Regions from separate parts of the Spongiibacter sp. IMCC21906 genome, predicted to be linked through region 4. Evidence: riboswitches for the same ligand, from Rfam matches in the RefSeq annotation. Region 4 holds a riboswitch; each other region holds the start of a gene.
What was found. Region 4 has a riboswitch for cobalamin ahead of IMCC21906_RS00330 (cobaltochelatase subunit CobN). Riboswitches for the same ligand answer to the same signal wherever they lie in the genome.
Positions count from the first base shown of each region.

Region 1 (4,861 bases), 640 kb from region 4:
AACTCAGCGCGATTTATCACTGGCTTACAGCCCCGGTGTTGCGGAACCTGTGCGGGAAATTGCCAGAGATCCGGTCAATGTTTACAAGTACACCAGCAAAGGCAATCTGGTGGCGGTCATCTCTAATGGCACGGCCATTCTTGGTTTGGGTGATCTGGGCCCGCTGGCCAGTAAGCCGGTGATGGAAGGGAAGGCTCTGCTTTTTAAGCGTTTTGCCGACATCGATTCGATTGATATCGAAGTTGATGCTGAAGACAGCGATGCATTTGTCGATACGGTGAAACGTATTGCCGGCACCTTTGGTGGTATTAATCTGGAAGATATCAAAGCCCCTGAATGCTTTGAAATTGAACGGGTTTTAATTGAGCAGTGCAATATCCCCGTGTTTCATGACGATCAGCACGGCACGGCCATTGTTACCGCTGCAGGCATGATCAATGCGCTTGAGATTCAAGGCAAAAACATTGAGACCGCAAAAATTGTTTGCTTAGGTGCTGGCTCTGCGGCTATCGCCTGTATGCGCCTGTTAGTTTCTTTGGGTGCAAGCTACGACAATATTTATATGATCGATCGTCGCGGGGTGATTTACCCTGGCCGCGAAGGTCTTAATAAATACAAAAAAGAATTTCAAAACGATACGGGTGCGCGCACTTTGAGCGATGCTATTAACGGCGCCGATGTCTTTGTTGGCTTGTCTGGCGCCAATCTTCTCAGCGAAGAGATGCTGCGTACAATGGCGCCCAAGCCTATTGTTTTTGCCTGCTCCAACCCTGATCCCGAGATCGAACCCGAGCTGGCACTGTCGATACGGGATGACTTGATTGTCGCTACCGGTCGTTCGGACTACCCTAACCAGGTGAACAATGTATTGGGCTTTCCGTTTATTTTTCGGGGTGCGCTAGATGTTCGCGCCACCGCGATTAATGAAGAAATGAAAGTGGCTGCGGTGCACGCTATTCGTGAGCTGGCAAAAGAAGCGGTTCCTCAAGTGGTGATCGATGCCTGCGGAGTAGAGAGCCTGAGCTTTGGTCCAGACTACATCATTCCCAAGCCGGTGGACCGCCGTTTGCTGGGTGTGGTCTCGGCAGCTGTCGCCCAGGCGGCAGTTGATAGCGGCGTGGCCATGCTGCCGTACCCTTCCCACTACCCACTAAGTTAAGCGCATTGCTTGATAACCTGGCTCAATATTCCTATTGGGTCAGGTTAATGTGTCTTCTCCCTCGATTCTAAATCGCCTCTATTTGTCGTTTGACCTGCTATTGTCGCCCTGTTAATGTTGCGGCCTCTTTCAGGTGTCCTGCTTGTGGTTCTTCGCAGTGGGATTAAACGGGAAGTTGGTGAGCGGCTGTTATGCAGCGCAAATCCAACGCTGCCCCCGCAACGGTAAGTGAGTGCAGGGTGATCTCATGCCACTGTATCTTCGGATATGGGAAGGTGATCACCTCGGGTTTTTTGCCCACTCATAAGCCCGGAGACCGGCCTGATATTAAGCCGAGCGTTGCGGTGGGCGACGACAGGCCGGTTGGATTCTTCACTGGTGCTTGTTCCGCTTCGTCCGCCGCCTGTTATCCCTGTTTACCGCACGCCTGTATTTAGTTTCGCCAAAGCGCGAGCTAACAGGGAGTTGTACATCGTGTGTAAACAGTATTCTCTTAACTTGGTTTATCCCACGTTTCACTTTTCGCCGCTGTCTTTTTGTTAGGGTTGCTGGCGAATATGTCTGCCCCCAGCTTGCGCCCAGAAACAACAGAAAATAATGGCACACTACGAACGGGTTTAACCACTGGCGCCTGCGCAACGGCGGCGTCGTTGGCGGCTGCACGCTTGCTGCTTCAAGGCCAGCATACCGAGGCCGCGCGAATTCGCCTGCCCAGAGGTGAGTTTAGAGAGTTACTTATCGCTGACTTGCAGTTAACGGCTAATGCCGCACTGGCTGCGGTAATTAAAGATGCCGGTGACGATCCCGATGCGACGCATGGCGCCCGGCTGTGGGTAAAACTCCAGCTAAAAGCGGAACCCGGCGTGGCGTTCTTGGCTGGCCAAGGGGTGGGAACGGTCACCCGTAAAGGATTGGTATTGCCGGTAGGCGAGCCCGCGATAAACCCGGTGCCTCGACAGATGATAGTGGCGCATTTGCAGCAACAGGCGATGGACGCCGATTACCAAGGCGGATTTTTGGTGACGGTGGGTATCGACAACGGCGAGCGTATTGCGCTGCGAACCATGAATGGTCGCCTGGGCATCGTCGGTGGTTTGTCGGTGTTGGGGACCACGGGCATTGTTCGTCCTTTTTCCTGTTCGGCCTATATCGCCTCAATCCACCAGTCCATCGATGTTGCTAACGCAAATAAGCTGCAAAGAATTGCGGCTTGTACGGGCGGCACGAGCGAGGCTTACGCTCAGCAAAGATTTAATTTATGTGATGCCGCTATTGTGGAAATGGGCGACCTGTTTGGTGCCGTGCTCAAGTATCTGCGCCGTCACCCTGTACCCGCGCTTATCCTGGCGGCGGGCTTTGGCAAACTCACTAAATTCGCCGCCGGACATCTGGATACCCACAGCCGCCGGTGCGCGATTGATTTTCCGTGGCTGGCGGAGCAGGCCATGTTGCTGAACGGTGACGAGGTTCTCCGAGAACAAATTCTGCAATCCAATACCAGTTTGCAAGCCCTGAATTATTGCCAGCAACAGGGTGTGCCGTTGGCAGAGCATATCGCCTTGAAGGCTGTCCAGGTGGCGCGTCGCTATCTTCCCCAGTCTATTGCCTTAGAGGTGTGTGCTGTCGATCGGCAAGGCAAATTGCTTGCCTATGTCGGTGAGGCATGTCAGTGACCAATCATGTTTGGAGAAATAATGCATAGCGCGGCGATTGAAATCCAGCAGCTTTATAAGCGCTACGGTGATGGCGAGCCGGTGATCTCGGGTATTGATCTACGTATTCCCCAGGGGGCGTTTTTTGGTTTGTTGGGCCGAAACGGCGCAGGCAAAAGTACCTTGATCGGCTTGATAAGTGGCCTGCTCAATATGCAGCAGGGCAAAATTTTTGTGCAGGGCTTTGATAATCAGCGTCAGGCTATGCGAGCCAGACGCTGTGTTGGTGTGGTGCCCCAAGAGGTCAATTTTAATAGCTTTGAGCCGGTCCGGGAAATTATTGAAAGCCAGGCAATGTATTACGGATTGTCGCTGAAAAAATCACGCCAACGCAGCGCTGAATTGCTCGACAAGGTTGGACTCAGTCATCGCGCTGACAAAAAAGCATGGGGTTTATCCGGGGGCATGAAGCGTCGATTGATGCTCGCCAGGGCGCTGGTGCATCAACCCCAAGTGTTAATTCTGGACGAGCCCAGCGCGGGCTTAGATGTGGAAGCCAAGCAACAAACCTGGGCATTACTTAAAGATTTGAATCGTGACGGCACCACCATTTTGCTAACCACGCATTACCTGGAAGAAGCAGAATCGCTGTGTCGGGATATCGCCATTATTGACGAGGGAAAAATCATCGCCAGAGATGCGCCGCAACAATTGTTATCAGGCCTGCAATCTCGAAAGTTAACGCTCAATTTACACCGCGAAATTGCCGGGCCTCCGGTGTTGAACTATGGCCAGTTGTTGGCATGGCGAGCAATGGAGCTGGAAGTAGATTGGCCTTTGAAACTACCGCTAGCGCCGCTGTTTGAAAAGCTATCCGAGCAGGGGGTGGAGGTAGCCAGTGTGCAAGATGGTGGTAAGCGTTTGGAGTCTCGGTTTTTAGAGTTGTTGGCCGCAGATCAGCAGGTGGCGAAATGAGTATGGCAAGTGTGTATTGGTATGCATATCAAGGTCTTTTAATAAAACAGCTTAGGCGCTTTCTGCGGAGCTGGGTGCAAAGCCTGCTGCCGTCGCTGGTGACGGCGGGATTGTTCTTGCTGATATTCGGGCATTTGATGGGCAAGGACTTGCCCGCCAGAGACGGCGTCGCCTATGTCGAATTTTTAATGCCGGGGTTGATCATGTTTGCAGTGATTAGTAATGCCTACAGTAATTGCACCTTGGCTTTTTATGGCGCGCGCTTGCAGCGACATATCGAAGAAATGCTCATTGCTCCCATGCCAGCTTGGATCATTGTGGCAGGCTTTGTCAGTGCGGGGGTAATACGCGGTTTACTTGCCGGCAGTTTAGTGGCGCTAATGGCAATGCCCTTTACCTCTTTACAGCTACATCATGCAGGGTTTGCTGTCGGGGTGGCAGTCATGAGTGCGCTGTTATTTTCATTGGCCGGGGTGATCAACGGCGTCTACGCCCGCAGTTTTGATGATACCTCGTTGATTAGTACCTTCATCCTCACACCCTTAATTTATTTGGGCGGCGTTTTTTATCCGGTGGAATCCTTAGCTGCTCCCTGGGCAGATATTTCTATGATCAATCCCATGCTCTACGTTGTGGATGGTTTTCGTTATGGCTTATTAGGGATTCCGGGTCATGGCGGCACGATCACCTTTGTCGTGCTGACATTATTAACGCTGCTAATGGCAGGACTCGCTTGGTTTTTAATAGATCGTGGTGTGCGAATTAAATCGTAGTGGCCCGAAGTTTTTGCTTGGGGTTTTAAGGAATTTATGGAGAAGGAATATTGAAAGAGCGACATGATTATATTCGTAATGGGCAAGAAATCTATAAGGCCTCATTCGCCACCATTCGCAAAGAGGCTGAGCTAAGCCGCTTTCCGCCGGATATGGAAAGCTGTGCGGTACGGATAATTCACGCATCAGGCATGATTGATATTGCAGAGGATATCGATTTTTCTGACAGTGCTGGCAGCTTGGCCAGAATGGCGCTGGCCGCAGGAACCCCGATATTTTGTGATAGCGAAATGCTGGCCCAC
Region 1 covers NZ_CP011477.1:708,418-713,278, forward strand. Annotated here, with positions in the region: gene IMCC21906_RS03225 (malic enzyme-like NAD(P)-binding protein) at 1-1,159, shown strand, start outside; cobalamin riboswitch at 1,274-1,499, shown strand; gene IMCC21906_RS03230 (cobalt-precorrin-5B (C(1))-methyltransferase) at 1,717-2,832, shown strand; gene IMCC21906_RS03235 (ABC transporter ATP-binding protein) at 2,854-3,786, shown strand; gene IMCC21906_RS03240 (ABC transporter permease) at 3,783-4,559, shown strand; gene IMCC21906_RS03245 (precorrin-8X methylmutase) at 4,610-4,861, shown strand, end outside.
Region 1: another riboswitch for cobalamin. It lies ahead of IMCC21906_RS03230 (cobalt-precorrin-5B (C(1))-methyltransferase); the one in region 4 lies ahead of IMCC21906_RS00330 (cobaltochelatase subunit CobN).

Region 2 (4,861 bases), 1.3 Mb from region 4:
GCTGGCGAAGCTTGGCGATGCCGTCGCTAAAGTCTGTGGCGGCCTGCTCGCTCTGTTGGTCGGTGCCTGCCAGTTTACCCAGTCGACGTATTGTTGAACTCACATCATCAAAATGACGTAGCTCGCTGTAGTAAATGGGAATGCCCAGTTTTTCCAGTTGGGCGAGTTGTTCACTGGGGTTGCCACTGACCCAGCCGATAAGCAGGTCGGGTTGCATGGCGAGGATGGCTTCCAGGTCGAAGCGGTCGTAGCTGCCCACTCGGGGCAGTGTTTTGGCGGCTTCGGGGTAGTCACTGAAGCTCACGGCGGCAATAAGCTGATCTCCTGCACCGGCGCTGTAGAGCAGTTCGGTGGCGCCGGGTGACAGGGCGATAATGCGTTGGGCGGGTTGTGCTAAGCAAAGCTGGCGCTGTTTGTCATCTTCTACGCAGACCTCGGCCCGGCTTATGCAGGCAATAAAGATGAGCGCTAAGCTCAGACAAGTTCGCATTACCATTCCACGCCTTTGCGGGCTTTGATGCCGCTGCGGAATGCGTGCTTTTTGTCGTCGATCATCGACACGGTGTCGGCCAATTCTTTGAGGGGGACGGGTGCGCCGCGACCGGTGATAATCACACTTTGTTCACGGGGACGATTGCGCAGTGCTTCGTATACTTCTTCGGCATCGATATAGCCGTATTTTAAAATATAGGTCAGTTCGTCCAGCAGAACGAGATGGATGGATTCATCTTGTAGTAAGACTTTGGTTTGCTGCCAGGCTTGCTGAGCCGCTTCGCGGTCTTGTTCTTTGTTTTGGGTTTCCCAGGTAAAGCCAGAACCCATGACGATAAAAGGAACTTCTGGGCAGCGCTGCTGAATAAAATTGCGTTCGCCGCAGTCCCAAGTGCCTTTGATAAATTGCACAATCGCGGCTTTATAGCCGTGACCGATGGCGCGAATAATAGTGCCAAAGCCGGAGCTGGATTTACCTTTGCCGGGGCCGCTTAATACGATTAACACACCGCGTTCTTCAGTGGCCTTGGCGACTTTTTCGTCGATCATGGCTTTTTTAATCTGCATTCGCTTTTGGTGCTTTTCTTCGTCATTAAGCGTCATGGAGGCTCCTGATTGCTGAGTCAAACTGCGCCGTTTTACAGCGCAGAGTGTTTGAGCGGTGAATGATACCTTTATTTTGGTGTGTAAGTGATGGTGAACATCGCCTCGCGGCCAATTGACAGGTAGTCACCAAAGCTAAAACTGCGTGCACTGACGTATTCTTTGTCGAAGATGTTTTTCAGCGCCAATTGCAGTTTTATTTCTTCGTTTACACGGTAAAACACGGTGCCGTCGACTAAGCCGTAACCGCTGAGTTCGTCGGTGTTGGCGGTGTCTTCATAGCGGCTGCTGACTAAACGCAGGCTGCCGCTTACGCCCCAGTGCTGCCATTCGCGGCTGACGTCAAGGTTGGCTTGCTTGTCGGCACGGCGACGTAGATCTAAGCCGGTTTTGGCGTCGGTGGCGTCGAGCAAGCTGGCGTTAGCGTCGATGCGCCAGTCCATAATTTCTGTCGCGACACTTATTTCCCAGCCTTTTATTTCTGCACCTTCGATTTGATCGGGGCCAAAGGTGGCGGGATTGTATTGAATGAGCTTGTCTACGTCGTTTTCAAAACGAGCCACGCTCCAGTTACCCCAGCTGTGGTTGCCGCGCAATTCTAACTCGGTGTTCTCAGAGGTTTCTGGTTCGAGTGTAGGCACGCCGTAAAAGGGGTAGTACAAATCGTTGAAGGTCGGTGCGTTAAAGCCTTCGCCGTAGGAGGCGACGACTTTCAGTGACTCGGTAATATCAAATCCGATCGAGGCGTTGCCGGTATCGTTAGTACCAAACTGTTCGTTGTCGTCATTGCGGCCGCCGATGGTTAGATCAACCGGACCGAAATCTGCCTGCCACTGCGCAAAGTAGGCTTTGTTGCCACGGCTTTGCTCGCCATAACTGAGGTTGCTTTCAACCTGGTCGAGGAAGCGTTCAAAGCCGACGGTAACGACGTGATGTTCGCCAATCGACCAATCATTTTGGATACTGTAAACACGCCGGGTGGTGTCAAAGGTATCGCCACTAACACCCACGGCGGCCGGATCGACATAGTGATAGTCGATGGTGGATTCGTCTTTGGATTCGCCAACAGAAAGGGTGAGTAACCAGTTTTCGAGGGGCTGAAACTCACCGCGAATATTGGCAATGCTGACTTCGCCATCGGTGTAGGGTGAACAGGTATACGTCACGCCGCCGGCGCGGCAGTTATTGTCGTAGTCGCTTTCGGTTTGGCTATTTTGATAGAAGGCAAATAGCTCTGCCTTGTCATTAATTTTGTGACTGAAGCTCGCGTTGACGGCGGTTTGTTCAAAGGCGTCGTCGTCGCCGGCGACTCCAGCTTTGCTAGCGGTGTTATCTACGCCGTCGGTTTCTTCGCGCAGCACGCTAATATTGACTTGGGTTTGCTCGTTGCCCCCGCTGATGGCCGCCAATGCCTTTGTTGTGCCTTGGGTGCCAGCAGTGAGTTGCAGCATAGGCTGCAGGCCGTCGGTGTCGTGGTATTTGCGGGTGATGATATTGATAACACCGCCGATGGCCTCTGAGCCGTAAAGGCTGGAGCGCGAGCCGCGCACAATTTCAACGCGCTCGATCAATTCCGGCGGCAGATTGGTGAGTGCCGGTGCGCCATTGGTGGCCGAGCCGATACGCACGCCATCGATCATCACTAGAGTGTGGTTGCTTTGGTTGCCTCGCAAAAAGAGGCTGGTGCTGGCACCGCGGCCACCGTTGCGCACAAAGCTGACGCCAACGGCGCGGGACAGTAATTCTTGCAGGTCATTGGGTTGAATGCGTTCGATATCAGCGCGCTCGAAGACCGTAACCGGGGCCAGAATATCTGCCACCGATTGCTCGGTGCGGGTCGCGGTAACGACGGTGGTTTCTATATGGGACTCATTAGCTGTAATAAGCGGTGACGTGGCAAAAGTAAAAATACCGCCAACAGCAGCAAGAAGGGTTTTGTTCATGGTGTAAACCTCAAAGCTATAAAAGGAAGCAATGAGGGAGGGGTAGGGGTTATATACAAGTATACGACCGCTGATGGAGCCCTCCGCTTCATCGGGTGAATCAGTAGAGGCCGGTTCCGGGCTTGCACAAAATGTAAATGTGCTTACCGTTGCGGGGGCAGCGTTGGCATTGCGTTCACTTAAAAAGCGGTCGCGCACCAGACTTCCCGTTTAACTCTTTGTCACTAAATACGCGACGCAGGGCACCTGTTACTTGGCGCGCACTCTAAGGCTGCGCTGGGTTTTTGTCAAACTGGGCGGCTGCGGCAAGCTGGTGGCGTTTAGTGCTGATTAGCGGCTGAAAGGCGTTTAATCTCGTCTAGTAATTGCCGATTCATCGGCACTGGAATGCGATGTTGCTCGGCGAGCTGGCAAAGATAGCCGCTGATAAACGCAATTTCGGTAGGGCGTCCCGCTTCAATATCTTGCAGCATGGAGGAACGGTTAAGGGCGGTGTTGGCGGCAACGTGACGGACGGTGGCTAACAAATCGGGGTATTCGGGGCTGGCGTCAAACTGGGCTATCTCCGCGACAACGGCTTCCAGTTCGGCCAAGGCCACCGGGTTGTCTAAGAGCTCGCCGTTGCGGCAGCGGTATTTGACGGTGAGGGGGTTAATCGCACAATTGACTGCCAGTTTTTGCCATAGCACGTCGTCGATATTGTCGCTTACGGTCATGCCTAAAGGGCCAAGGCTTAGAGACCTTGCAATGTTAGCCAATTCATCGTGATCGAGTGGCGTTTGCTGGGTTTCTGCCAGCAAGGTTTTGGATTGCCCGAGCTGGGTGTTTCCTCGTCCGGCATGCACCAGTGAAAACAGCGACTGCCGATAAGCCCCCTCTGTTGTGGAGGCTTGTAGTAGCGTTGCCTGGGGGTAGCGCTGGCTGAGCATTTCGGCAATGCCCAGACCATTTTGCAGTAACACAATCACGGCTTTTTCTGCCAGCTGGTGTTCAATCGCAGTTATGGCCGCCAGTGTTTGTTGTGCCTTGGTGGTGATTAATATGTGCTCAATAGGTTTTGTTATTAAGCTAGGACTAGTCACCGGGACGGGGAGCTGCAGGGCAAGGGCACCCAGCTTGGCCATAATGCCACCCGCCTGGCGGTAGGCCTGCAGGCGGCTGTCACTGCGGAGGATAAGGGTGGCGGGAACAGCATTTTGATAGGCATAGCAGGCCCAAAGGCTGCCGATGGCCCCTGCGCCTAAAATATGCCAATGGATTTTTTCCTGCATGTAGTTCGTCTTGATAAGCGATGAATGACGGCACTGTAGGCCAGTAAGGTGCTGCTTGCCAATATTGACAAGGGAATCTTTGTGTCTGTTGTCAGGTCTATCTCGAAACATCTGGCCGGGCAGTGCTAAACTGGCCCCGACAATCTTGACGAGTTATTTAGCCATGCCCTCTTTTGATATTGTTTCTGAAGTCGATTTGCACACGTTTACCAATGCCCTTGATCAGGCCAGCCGAATTATTGACACCCGCTTTGATTTTAAAGGTGTGGATGCCAGTTTTGAGCGAGACGGCCTTAACGCGACAATTTTTGCTGAAGCTGAATTTCAAATCACGCAAATGGAAGACATGCTGCGCAGCAGCCTGATAAAAAACAACATCGACCCTAAAGCGATGACCGTGGGTGACCCGGAAACGGCTGGTAAGCAGGTGAAAGCAGGGGTGACCATCAAGAACGGTTTGGAATCTGATTTGTGTCGCAAAATTGTCAAAATTATTAAAGACAGCAAGCTGAAAGTGCAGAGCCAGATTCAAGGCGAGCAGGTGCGAGTGAC
Region 2 covers NZ_CP011477.1:1,342,403-1,347,263, forward strand. Annotated here, with positions in the region: gene IMCC21906_RS06140 (cobalamin-binding protein) at 1-490, opposite strand, end outside; gene cobO (cob(I)yrinic acid a,c-diamide adenosyltransferase) at 490-1,095, opposite strand; gene IMCC21906_RS06150 (TonB-dependent receptor domain-containing protein) at 1,167-3,038, opposite strand; cobalamin riboswitch at 3,129-3,303, opposite strand; gene IMCC21906_RS06155 (2-dehydropantoate 2-reductase) at 3,359-4,309, opposite strand; gene IMCC21906_RS06160 (YajQ family cyclic di-GMP-binding protein) at 4,473-4,861, shown strand, end outside.
Region 2: another riboswitch for cobalamin. It lies ahead of IMCC21906_RS06150 (TonB-dependent receptor domain-containing protein); the one in region 4 lies ahead of IMCC21906_RS00330 (cobaltochelatase subunit CobN).

Region 3 (4,861 bases), 1.4 Mb from region 4:
AATGCTGTCTGTGCCTGTTCCTGTTGCCAGTTCCCCTGATACTGGGCTGCGAATATTGGCTTTGTGTAAGACATGGGCTTTTGCTTCTGTGAGCAGGGTGATGATCTCGGTCATGCTGGCAACGGAAAGCTGCATATTGCTAATACAGACAATGTTAATTGTGCCTGGTGGCAGTGTGACAGGATTCTGCCAATCTGCAGGGTCGCCGGCGCAACGGGCGTTACTTAAACCGCTGGTCAGGTAAATAGCGAGTCGTTCGCCTTCAATGGTCGTCTCCGCCCAGCGCAATGAATCCATCGACGCTGCCGTCATCATGCCTACAGTTGTAGCTGTCCAGCCTTGACTGTCAGCGTATTGTTGCAGTGTTTGCTCGGGTGGTTGCTGGCTATCTGCGCCGCTTACCTTAAGATTTAATAGTCGGTTTGCCTCGCATACGCCACCATTTAATGCGGCGGAGCTGAGGCACCGGCGAGTGCCCTGCCAATGCAGAGCGAAGTGCTGATCCGCCGGTGTCCAGTGCCAGTCTTGGTCATTCATTGATATTCATCGGCATCAGTTGTTATTGCAGCCATTAAACCAAGCACAAATGGTGTCCGGGTCGGATGAGAAATACCAGTGAACAAAGGATGCCACGGTGTTGCGGTAACGGAAAATGCCTTCACCCACCCGGCCATCGGCAAACTCGCTGCGTTCTTCCTGCTGGTCATTTTCCAGCTTGGCGTAATGGAAGGTGTGGCCCCGTAACGACGTGCCGGGAAGATGCTGATAACCCAGTGCGGCTAAGCGCGGTTGAACGACGGCTTGTTCATTGAACACCCCGAGCATCTCAAATTCTTGTTCGTCGTGTTGCAGAGATTGTTGCAGGTAGAGCATGCCACCACATTCGGCAACACAGATTTTGCCATCGTGAATGTGAGCGGCGACTGATTCACGCATACTTGTGTTATCGCTCAAGATTTTTGCATGTAACTCGGGGTAGCCGCCGGGTAGATACAGCGCGTCGCAGTCTGGAATTTGGCTATCATTTAAAATTGAAAAGAAGCTAACTTCCGCGCCCTGCCGTTGCAGAAAATCGATGTTGGCGTGGTATAAAAAATTTAAGGCTGGGTCTCTGGCAATGGCAATGCGCTTACCTTTTAGACGTTGTTCGAGGTCTGGTTTTACTGACTCCAGTAACAGGTCTAATGTTTTCCACGGCAGTTTTTCCAGTGCCGGTGCGAGCTTTTCTGCCATCGCTGCAGCGGCGGGGCCGCCCGTGTCTTTGCCGCCATCAATACCTAGGTGACGTTCGTGTACTGCCAGTGCCGGATCGCGATGAATGGCGGTGATCCAGCGAGTAGGGGGACGAATGCTTTCTTCAAGCATACTCGCATGGCGAGGGCTGCCCACTTTATTGGCCAGCACTGCGACAACATCTACGTCTTCGTCGTATAGGCTTAGGCCGTAAATAAGCGCACCAAAGGTTTGTGCTTGGGCAGAGGCGTCGGCGACCATTAATACCGGCAGTGCAAAGTCTTTGGCCAATTTGGCTACCGAGTGTTCACCGTCGAATAAGCCCATTACGCCTTCAATGAGGATATGGTCGACTTCTCTCGCTCCTCGGGCTAGCTCGCGTTGAATTTCTTCCCGGCTTTGCATCCAGTAGTCCAGCTGTCGCACTTGTAGACCTGTGGCATGCTCCAAAAAAGCAGGGTCTAAGTAATCGGGCCCCATCTTAAATATACGAACCGTTTTGCCCGAGTCTAATAAGGCCTTTGCCAAGCCGGCAGTTACCAAGGTTTTACCGTGGCCGCTGCCGGGTGCCGCGACGATTAATGCACTGCCGGTCATGAGCTGTCCTCGTTGTTAATAAAAATGTGCTGACAGCTATGCTGCCTGCATTAAAAATGTGTGTTTGCTTGCGGTGACGTTACATTGACGCATACATATTGTGTTGCGACGTTGATAGTGAGCAGGTTGGAGGCGCAGGAACAAACGCAGCCAAAATCTGCTGAAAAGCTCACAAAAAAGCGAAAAGGAAGGGCGGGATAGATTGCGGTATGCACTCTGCCCGGCCTGTTGCCCACCGCAACGCCATCGGCTGTAGCAGGCAGGTATTCGGACTTGTGAAGCGGTGTGTTAAACACTGGTTCACTTACCGTTGCGGGGGCAGTACCGGCCTTGCTGAGTGCGCACCGGTTTCCCGTTTAATTTGCCACCGTGGGTGGACAAAACCTGTTACGGCCCGGACTGTAAACGAAATCTTAAGGCTTTGGCAAGAAGGACGATTTATAGTGGTAGCCGACCGGTGAGTAAATCTTTTGCCATTACCCAGTCGCCTATAAAGCTGTAAAGCGGATGACTAAAGGTGGCAGGGCGGTTTTTTTCAAAAAAGAAATGTCCTACCCAGGCAAAGCCGTAGCCAATAAGCGGTAGTAGCATTAGCAGTAACCAAGCGCCGCTGAATATGGCTGTTAAGAGTACGACTATTACCAAACAACTGCCGATAAGATGCAGTCGTCGACAAACAAGGTTTTGATGTTCAGCTAAATAATAGGGATAAAACTCGGCAAAGCTGTTAAAGGTCATTTGATTATTATCGTTATTCATACTGCCTCCATTAACGAGCAGATATAACACATGACGACTATATATACCCGGGGCTGGCTAGCTTGCAAGATGTTGGCTTGTGGTTTTACAGGCTAATTGAGTGACGTGACTGAATTAGTGCTTATGAACAGCAAAGGCGCCCTTAAGCGCCTTTGCTACATCACTGTGCTCAAAGCTTAGAAACTATAAACCAGGGTAACGGCTGTTTGACGATCCAGATGTACTGTTTCTTGGGGAACGGTTTCGTTGTATTCCAATATATAACTGATACTGAGACCAAAGCCGCCAACGATTTTTGTTTTTAGTGAGGTGGTTGATTTACTTACGGTGTTTTGGTCACCGCTTTCTACCGTGAGTAGCTGACTCAGGCTAGCGGTTTCAGACAAGGAATATACGAGTTCGGTGGATAAGCGCAGAATAGCTTCGCTAATTTGCCCGTCGCCTTCGTCACTCGGTGCTTCAAATTCGCTCACTCGTACACCGGGACCGACTTCTGCGTCCCATGTGAATTGGGTGGTTTTGAAAATTCTGCGGCCATAACCGGCTGACACGGTGGCCTGATAGCGATAACCACTAAACAGGTCTTTGTCTACGCCGCCGTAAAGAAAGGTGTAGTTAAACTGGCTGAAGTCATAGGCAAGACGGTTAGATAAAAAATAGGCTTCGGCGGAGCGGGTGCCATCGCTTTCGTTGTTTTGACCGTTTGCTGTTATGTCGTAGGTCCAACTACCGCGTTGGCGTTTGGCGTTGATTCTACCTAGCACGCTTTTTTCATCGGTGTTGCCCTCGGTCTGGTTGTAGCCAAACTGTACGTCACCTTTCCATAGTTTTGGCGGCTCCTGGGCCAGTGCATTCGCGGATGCAAACACTGCGATTGCCGCTGCCATATGCTTCTTCATGTTTTCCCCTTTAAGTCTTGGGTGAATGTAATGCGTATAAATTGGATTTGCGGCAGATGCTTAGCCGTCGGATTTGTGAAAATGTACGTCCATTTGCGGGAAGGGGATTTCTATACCTTCGGCATCAAAGCTGTTTTTGATGTCTTCCACAAGCTGCCAGCGCGTGGGCCAGTAGTCACCGGTGGCAACCCAGGGGCGACAAATTAAGTCAATGGAGGACTGGGCCATTTCATTCACTTTAATGGTGGGGGCTGGGTCTTTCATGATGCGTGTGTCGGCATCGACCAAGCGTTGGAGTATGTCTTTTGCTTTTTGCATATCGGCGCTGTAAGAAATGCTGACGACGAGATCGATACGGCGGCGGGGCATGACGCTGTAATTGGTAATTGCGCCAGACATCATTTTTGCATTGGGGATCATAATGCGTTTGTAATCGCCGGTGAGTAAGGTGGTAGAGAATAAGCTAATGCTTTCTACGGTACCGGAACAACCGCCGCCCTCTATCCAGTCGCCAACTCGGCAGGGACGAAATGCGATAAGCAGTACCCCAGCGGCAAAATTGGATAACGACCCCTGCAGTGCTAAACCAATGGCTAAACCGGCTGCGCCTAACGCGGCAATAACGGAAGCGGTTTGCACTCCTACATGAGCTAGTGCCGGAATAATCGTTACTGCCAGCAGCAAGGTAAAGGTGAGCTTGCTCATGAAGTTAGTGAGGGTTGGGTCAAAGCCGCGATTATTCAGGGTCTTGCGAAGCAAGCCGGAGAAAACCTTGGCGAGCCAATAGCCGATAAGGACGATGGCCAGTGCACCCGCAATTCGTATTCCTATCGCGCTGGCCTCAGGGCCGTATTGCTCAATAAATCCCTGCAAGTCCATTTAGTACTTCCTCGTTAATTTGATGAGGCTGCAATTATAAACAGCCCCCGTGGGGGCTTTACAGTAATCAGCTGATAAAACTGAAATAACTGGGCGATTGATTTCAATCAGGGCAAATCTGCAGGCGCTAATATGCATTTTTTGCGGTGTGTGACAGCGTTAGGTAACGCAGCTCACATTTCTAATAAGCCCTGAAACTGGTGTTGAACCGTTAATTGAGAGTTGGGTCAGTAACTCAGGCGCAAGCCGATTAGAAACGCTGATTTTCAGAGAGTATTTTAATAAAAACTTTACAAATGATAATCATTATCATTAAATGCATGTTGAGGATCATCTCCGGTCGAGTGAAATAGCACATTGGCTCATCGCCTGTATTTGTTATTTCGTTCATTTTTGTCACCGTGAATACCGTGAAAGGAACGCAAAATGTCATTTCAATTTCTATGTGCGGCCCATCGTCAGCAACTAAGCAGCAACGCCTCAGCGGCAGAACT
Region 3 covers NZ_CP011477.1:1,458,631-1,463,491, forward strand. Annotated here, with positions in the region: gene IMCC21906_RS06680 (adenosylcobinamide amidohydrolase) at 1-537, opposite strand, end outside; gene IMCC21906_RS06685 (cobyrinate a,c-diamide synthase) at 553-1,830, opposite strand; cobalamin riboswitch at 2,071-2,233, opposite strand; gene IMCC21906_RS06690 (Mpo1-like protein) at 2,269-2,589, opposite strand; gene IMCC21906_RS06695 (YdiY family protein) at 2,766-3,488, opposite strand; gene IMCC21906_RS06700 (mechanosensitive ion channel family protein) at 3,549-4,367, opposite strand; gene IMCC21906_RS06705 (hypothetical protein) at 4,794-4,861, shown strand, end outside.
Region 3: another riboswitch for cobalamin. It lies ahead of IMCC21906_RS06685 (cobyrinate a,c-diamide synthase); the one in region 4 lies ahead of IMCC21906_RS00330 (cobaltochelatase subunit CobN).

Region 4 (4,861 bases):
GCAGCGCTAAGCTCACTGACATCGCCATCTTTCCTATCTTCTGCGTCGATTGCGCCACCGGGAAAAACCCAAATACCACCGGCAAACATCAGCGCCTGGTTGCGTTTTAACATCAGGGTTTCTAAACCGTGTGGGCCATCTCTTAGCAAGATGACAGTGGCCGCTGGGCGCGGTGCTGAGTTTGAGGACATTAACGACTCCTTGTTATTTATTGTGTTTGTATCCTTCGTGTTATTTGGAAAACTCTTTAGTACGGCCGTTTCAATCAGTTTGATGCCCAATTCTGCTGAGTTTCAGTTCTCACTCAGGAGAGAAAAACGTTTTTCGATAAGCCTCGTCGCTGAAACTCGCTCGGAGAGCAACCAGTGTGATTTTTAAATACAGTGGAAAAATGGGATTGACTGCCAAAGCCCACCTCATCAGCAATGTCAGTAAGGGATATTACGCCTTCATTTTCAATGATGAAAGCCGAGGGTCGCTTTGGCAAAGGCGGCTCAATTATCAATATGTCCTCAGTGGTGAGTCAGGTAGGTTTACTTGGGCATAGTTTCTATGGTGCAAGCAAGGGCGCGATAGCCTCTTTTAGCCGCCATACGGCCGTGGAATTTGCCAGCTTGGGCTATGGAGTCCGGGTTAATTCAGTGCACCCTGGGGTGATTGCGACCGTGATGGGGGATCGCTCCCTGCAGGGTTTCGTCGATGCAGGCATGGCTGGCTCCATAGAGGAAGTCGTCGCCATTCTGGAACAGCAGGCCATTCCCCTCGGGCGTAGGGGAAGTGCTGAGGATGTGGCCAATGCGGCCTTGTATTTGGCCTGCGATGCCAGCAGTTATGTGACCGGCATTGAACTCACGGTAGATGGCGGTTATACCGCGATGTGAGAGAAAACGAACTGAACTGTGGTGGCGACAAAAGGCGTGGTCATTGGTCCATGTCAAATTGCCTTGTTGCCAGTGCTGCTGCACTGCAGCTGTAGCGGCTTGCACTTAGTGTGTTGCGATTTTTTTGGATATTCTCCCCCGGCTGGCTCACCGATAAGTAGTTTAATAACCCGGCGGGGGTGGGCCCGGCGGGGTCCATAAACATGATGGCCTCTACTTGGGTGCGGTGTAGATTGTCTTCTTGCAAGCGCCATTCAAACCAAGCGTGCTGAATAGTCACGGCCTTGCGCGGCGGTTTTAGCGTTGAGTTCACGGCGTCACATCCAATAAGGGTTTGGCTAATCACCCTCCTTGAAAACAATGATGGACTCAAAAAATACAGAGTGCCTGCCGAGGTGATTTCTTGACCTAATTTCTAAAGTGCGTATCCTTGTCCACGCTTTCAGGTGCCCGACGGCAAGTCCATTGTCTAGGGTTAAACGGGAAACAGGTGCGTATTACCTACGTGTGGTAACGCTAAGCCTGTACTGCCCCCGCAACGGTAAGCAGATTATCTTTTTCCGCCACACCTCCCGGTGTTGGCAGCCACTGCGCCAGTGAATCAGGCGTGGGAAGGCGAAGAAGCTGTGCTCATGCACTTTGAGCAATCTGTGAGTCCGGAGACCGGCCTAAGCAAAGGAAATAGATCGTGGCGGGGTGCCACTGAGCTTTCAGTCAGTTTCTGAATTGCCGTCCCCTTTCTATTTCAATCAACCGCTATCAGCGCAGAGGTTCTGGCGCAGGGGATTGCTTGTGATATTTCAGCTACGCCATGTTATGGCTTTGCTTATGCTGGGCTGCGGCCTGTTGTTTAATGCGCCGCTGTGGGCGGCCAGTCAAAGTGTGGCGGTGATTGTATCCGACCGGTCTGCTCCCTATTTGGTGGCGGGAGCCCATCAGTTAAAGGATATGGGCAGTGACGCCCAGATTGACATCCGCACGGTGAGCCAGCTTGCGGAGATGGATGATCAACAGCTTAGCAGTCTGCTGGCAAATAAGGATGCCCTGCTCTTGGTGGCGGTGTTTGGTGATGCCGTCGATCGTTTACTGAGTATGCCGCTTGCCAATCAAAAACTGCGCATGGTGATACACAGTGATCGCCGTTTACTGGCTTTGCAACAGGGCCGGCAAGGCGCGATTTTTGGCCACGGTTTGCCGGACGATATTGTCTCGGAGAAGACCGCCTTATTGGATGCCTCTGCACTTGAAACATTCCAAAAGCAGCACCCCAAATATCATGATTGGCTGCAGGCTCGCGCCTACTGGTTAAATCGTTCAGTGGAAAATGCCCGTGCTTTGCTGGCTATGCTCGCCAATGGCAACCGTCAACAGTCGCCGCTGGTTGTGGTGTCGCCGTTGCGCTTTGCCCTGCATCATCAAGGTACGGCAAGGTGGTTAGATGTTGATGCGCTCAGCCGTGCCTTAACACCCCTGCAGCCTACCTTGTGGATTCTCGATCACGATACCGGTGATCTGGCGGGAGAGTGGGCACTGCACCAGCAATTTTGTCAGGCTCAGGACTGGCAATGTGTTTCGGTATTGGCGTCCTGGGGGCAACCCAGTGTGGAGGCGGTAAAGACGATTAACGCGTTTAGTCAAAACGCCACTCCCACTGCGGTATTGGCACTGCAGGATTTTGTGATTGGTGGCGGCGATGGTCGCGAAGCCGTTCTGGCTGAATTAAAAAAACTCAATGTGCCGGTGTTAAAAGGGCTGCGGGTGGGGGAATGGAGCGAGGCAGATTGGCAACTTTCTGATCAGGGGCTTCCCCGAGACTCCATCCACTACCGCTTGGCCATGCCTGAATTGCAGGGTGTGAGCCAAGCCCAGCTGCTGGCACTGGCAGAACCTCAACAACAAGACCCACTTACCGGTGCCAGTCTTTTTAGAAGCAAGCCTCTTGCGCATGAAGTGCAGCGTCAGGCCCGGCGATTACAGCGTTGGTTAGACCTGCAGGTTAAGGCCAATGCCGACAAGCGGGTGGCTATTGTGTATTACAACCATCCTCCCGGCCGCCACAATATTGGGGCGGACAACCTCAATGTGCCAGAGAGCTTATTAACAATATTGCAGTCACTGAAAGCGGCGGGCTACACCACCGGTGAGATTCCCGGCGACACTGAGGAGTTGCTGGATATTTTGCAAGCCCAAGGGGTTAACCTGCCGGAAGATGCCAAAGCCTTAGCTGAGATGGCTGGCAAGGTGGCCGGTTTGAGTGCCACGCAGTATCAACAATGGTTTGAAACCTTACCGGCCAGTGTCCAGGCCGAGATGGTGGCGGGGCCTCTGGGCGCATTGCAGACCTTGATGCAGTCTCAGGTGTCGGCTATTGCCAGCCTGGCTTCTGCGTCGGCGCGTCAGGCGCGGGCGCAGTTTCTTGAAGATCGCATGCACAGCACTATCACTGATCTTCATCATGCAATGGATGGTTTGCGGCATAAGGGACGGGCAAGAGCCTTGGATTTGCTGGCCCAGTTAGAAGAAGAATATCTGGATGTGTTGCAAAAGCTGACGGCGGGGCAAGACCTGGAGTGGCAGCGCAGCCAAGCTTTGGTTGATGCCATTGTCAAAATGAAGATTGAGGGCATTCGTGGCTGGGGCGACGCGCCGGGCAAGGTGATGGTCTGGCAGGGCAGGCAGCTGATTCCGGGTGTGCAATTTGGCAATGTGTTTTTAGGGCCGCAGCCGCCTCGGGGGTGGGAGATTAATGAAGAGCTGCTTCATGCCAATATGTCATTTCCGCCCCCTCATCAATATTTAGGCTTTTATCACTATCTGCAAGATGTGTTTAGCGCCGACGCCATGGTGCATGTGGGGCGACATTCTACCTATGAGTTTTTACCCAAGCGCAGCACCGGGCTTGGCGAGGCCGATTATCCCAGCATTATCGCCGGGGATATTCCCGGCATCTATCCCTATATTGTCGATGGTGTCGGTGAAGGTATTCAGGCCAAGCGCCGAGGTTTGGCGGTAATGGTGGATCACCTGACACCGCCCTTGGCGATCACTGAGCTCTATGACGATTTATTGCAGTTGCGACAGTTGATTGAAAGTGCTGAGGCCGCGACAGATTCCCAAACCCGCAGCCGCGCTGTGCAGCGACTCAGAGAAACCATCGACGAGCTTGAGCTGCGAGATGAATTGATCGCCAGTATGGATGAAGAGCTGCAAGTTCGGGGCGTAGGTTTTGATGATATTGATGAAGAATTTTTGCTCCACGAAGTGGGGCATTATCTGACCAATATTCAAGAGGACTTTATGCCGCTGGGGTTGCATGTGTTTGGTCAGAATTGGACGGAAGCTGCCTTGGATACCATGGTGAACTCCATGATTGATGGCAATAAGAATGCGCCATCTGATTTATGGCGGCAGCAATTAAAGGCCTCTCCCAAGGCCGAGATGGATGCTTTGCTAAATGGCTTAAACGGTGGCTTTGTCGCGCCGGGTAAAGGCAATGATCCTATTCGTACCCCAGCGGCGCTGCCCACCGGTCGCAATTTTTATGCTTTGGACGGCAGTTTGCTGCCTACCCAGTTAGCCTTTACGACGGGTGAGACGTTGGCTAATAAAGTGTTGTCTGGTGAGTCGGGGGTTGCTGCCCATACCGAGGATATTGCCGGTAATAAACAAGGTGTGATTCTTTGGGCCTCTGACGCCGTGAGAGATGAAGGCGCGATGATTGCCTTTGGTATGAAGCTGCTTGGGGTGAAGCCAATTTGGAATAGCCGCGGCATTATAAAAGGTTTACAGCGACTGCCATTAAGCGCCAGTCAGCCCAAACGGTTTGATGTGGTTTTTACCACATCGGGCTTATTCCGAGACCTTTACGGCGAGCATATGTTGTTGCTAGACAAGGCCAGTCTGTTGGCATTGGATGCCAGCCGGGACCGGATAATCAAGCAGTTTCCTGCCTTAACCACCGCGCTACGGGCGGCCTTGAA
Region 4 covers NZ_CP011477.1:71,112-75,972, reverse strand. Annotated here, with positions in the region: gene IMCC21906_RS00345 (NUDIX hydrolase) at 1-191, opposite strand, end outside; gene IMCC21906_RS17205 (helix-turn-helix domain-containing protein) at 305-487, opposite strand; gene IMCC21906_RS00340 (SDR family oxidoreductase) at 459-881, shown strand; gene IMCC21906_RS00335 (hypothetical protein) at 922-1,194, opposite strand; cobalamin riboswitch at 1,309-1,568, shown strand; gene IMCC21906_RS00330 (cobaltochelatase subunit CobN) at 1,674-4,861, shown strand, end outside.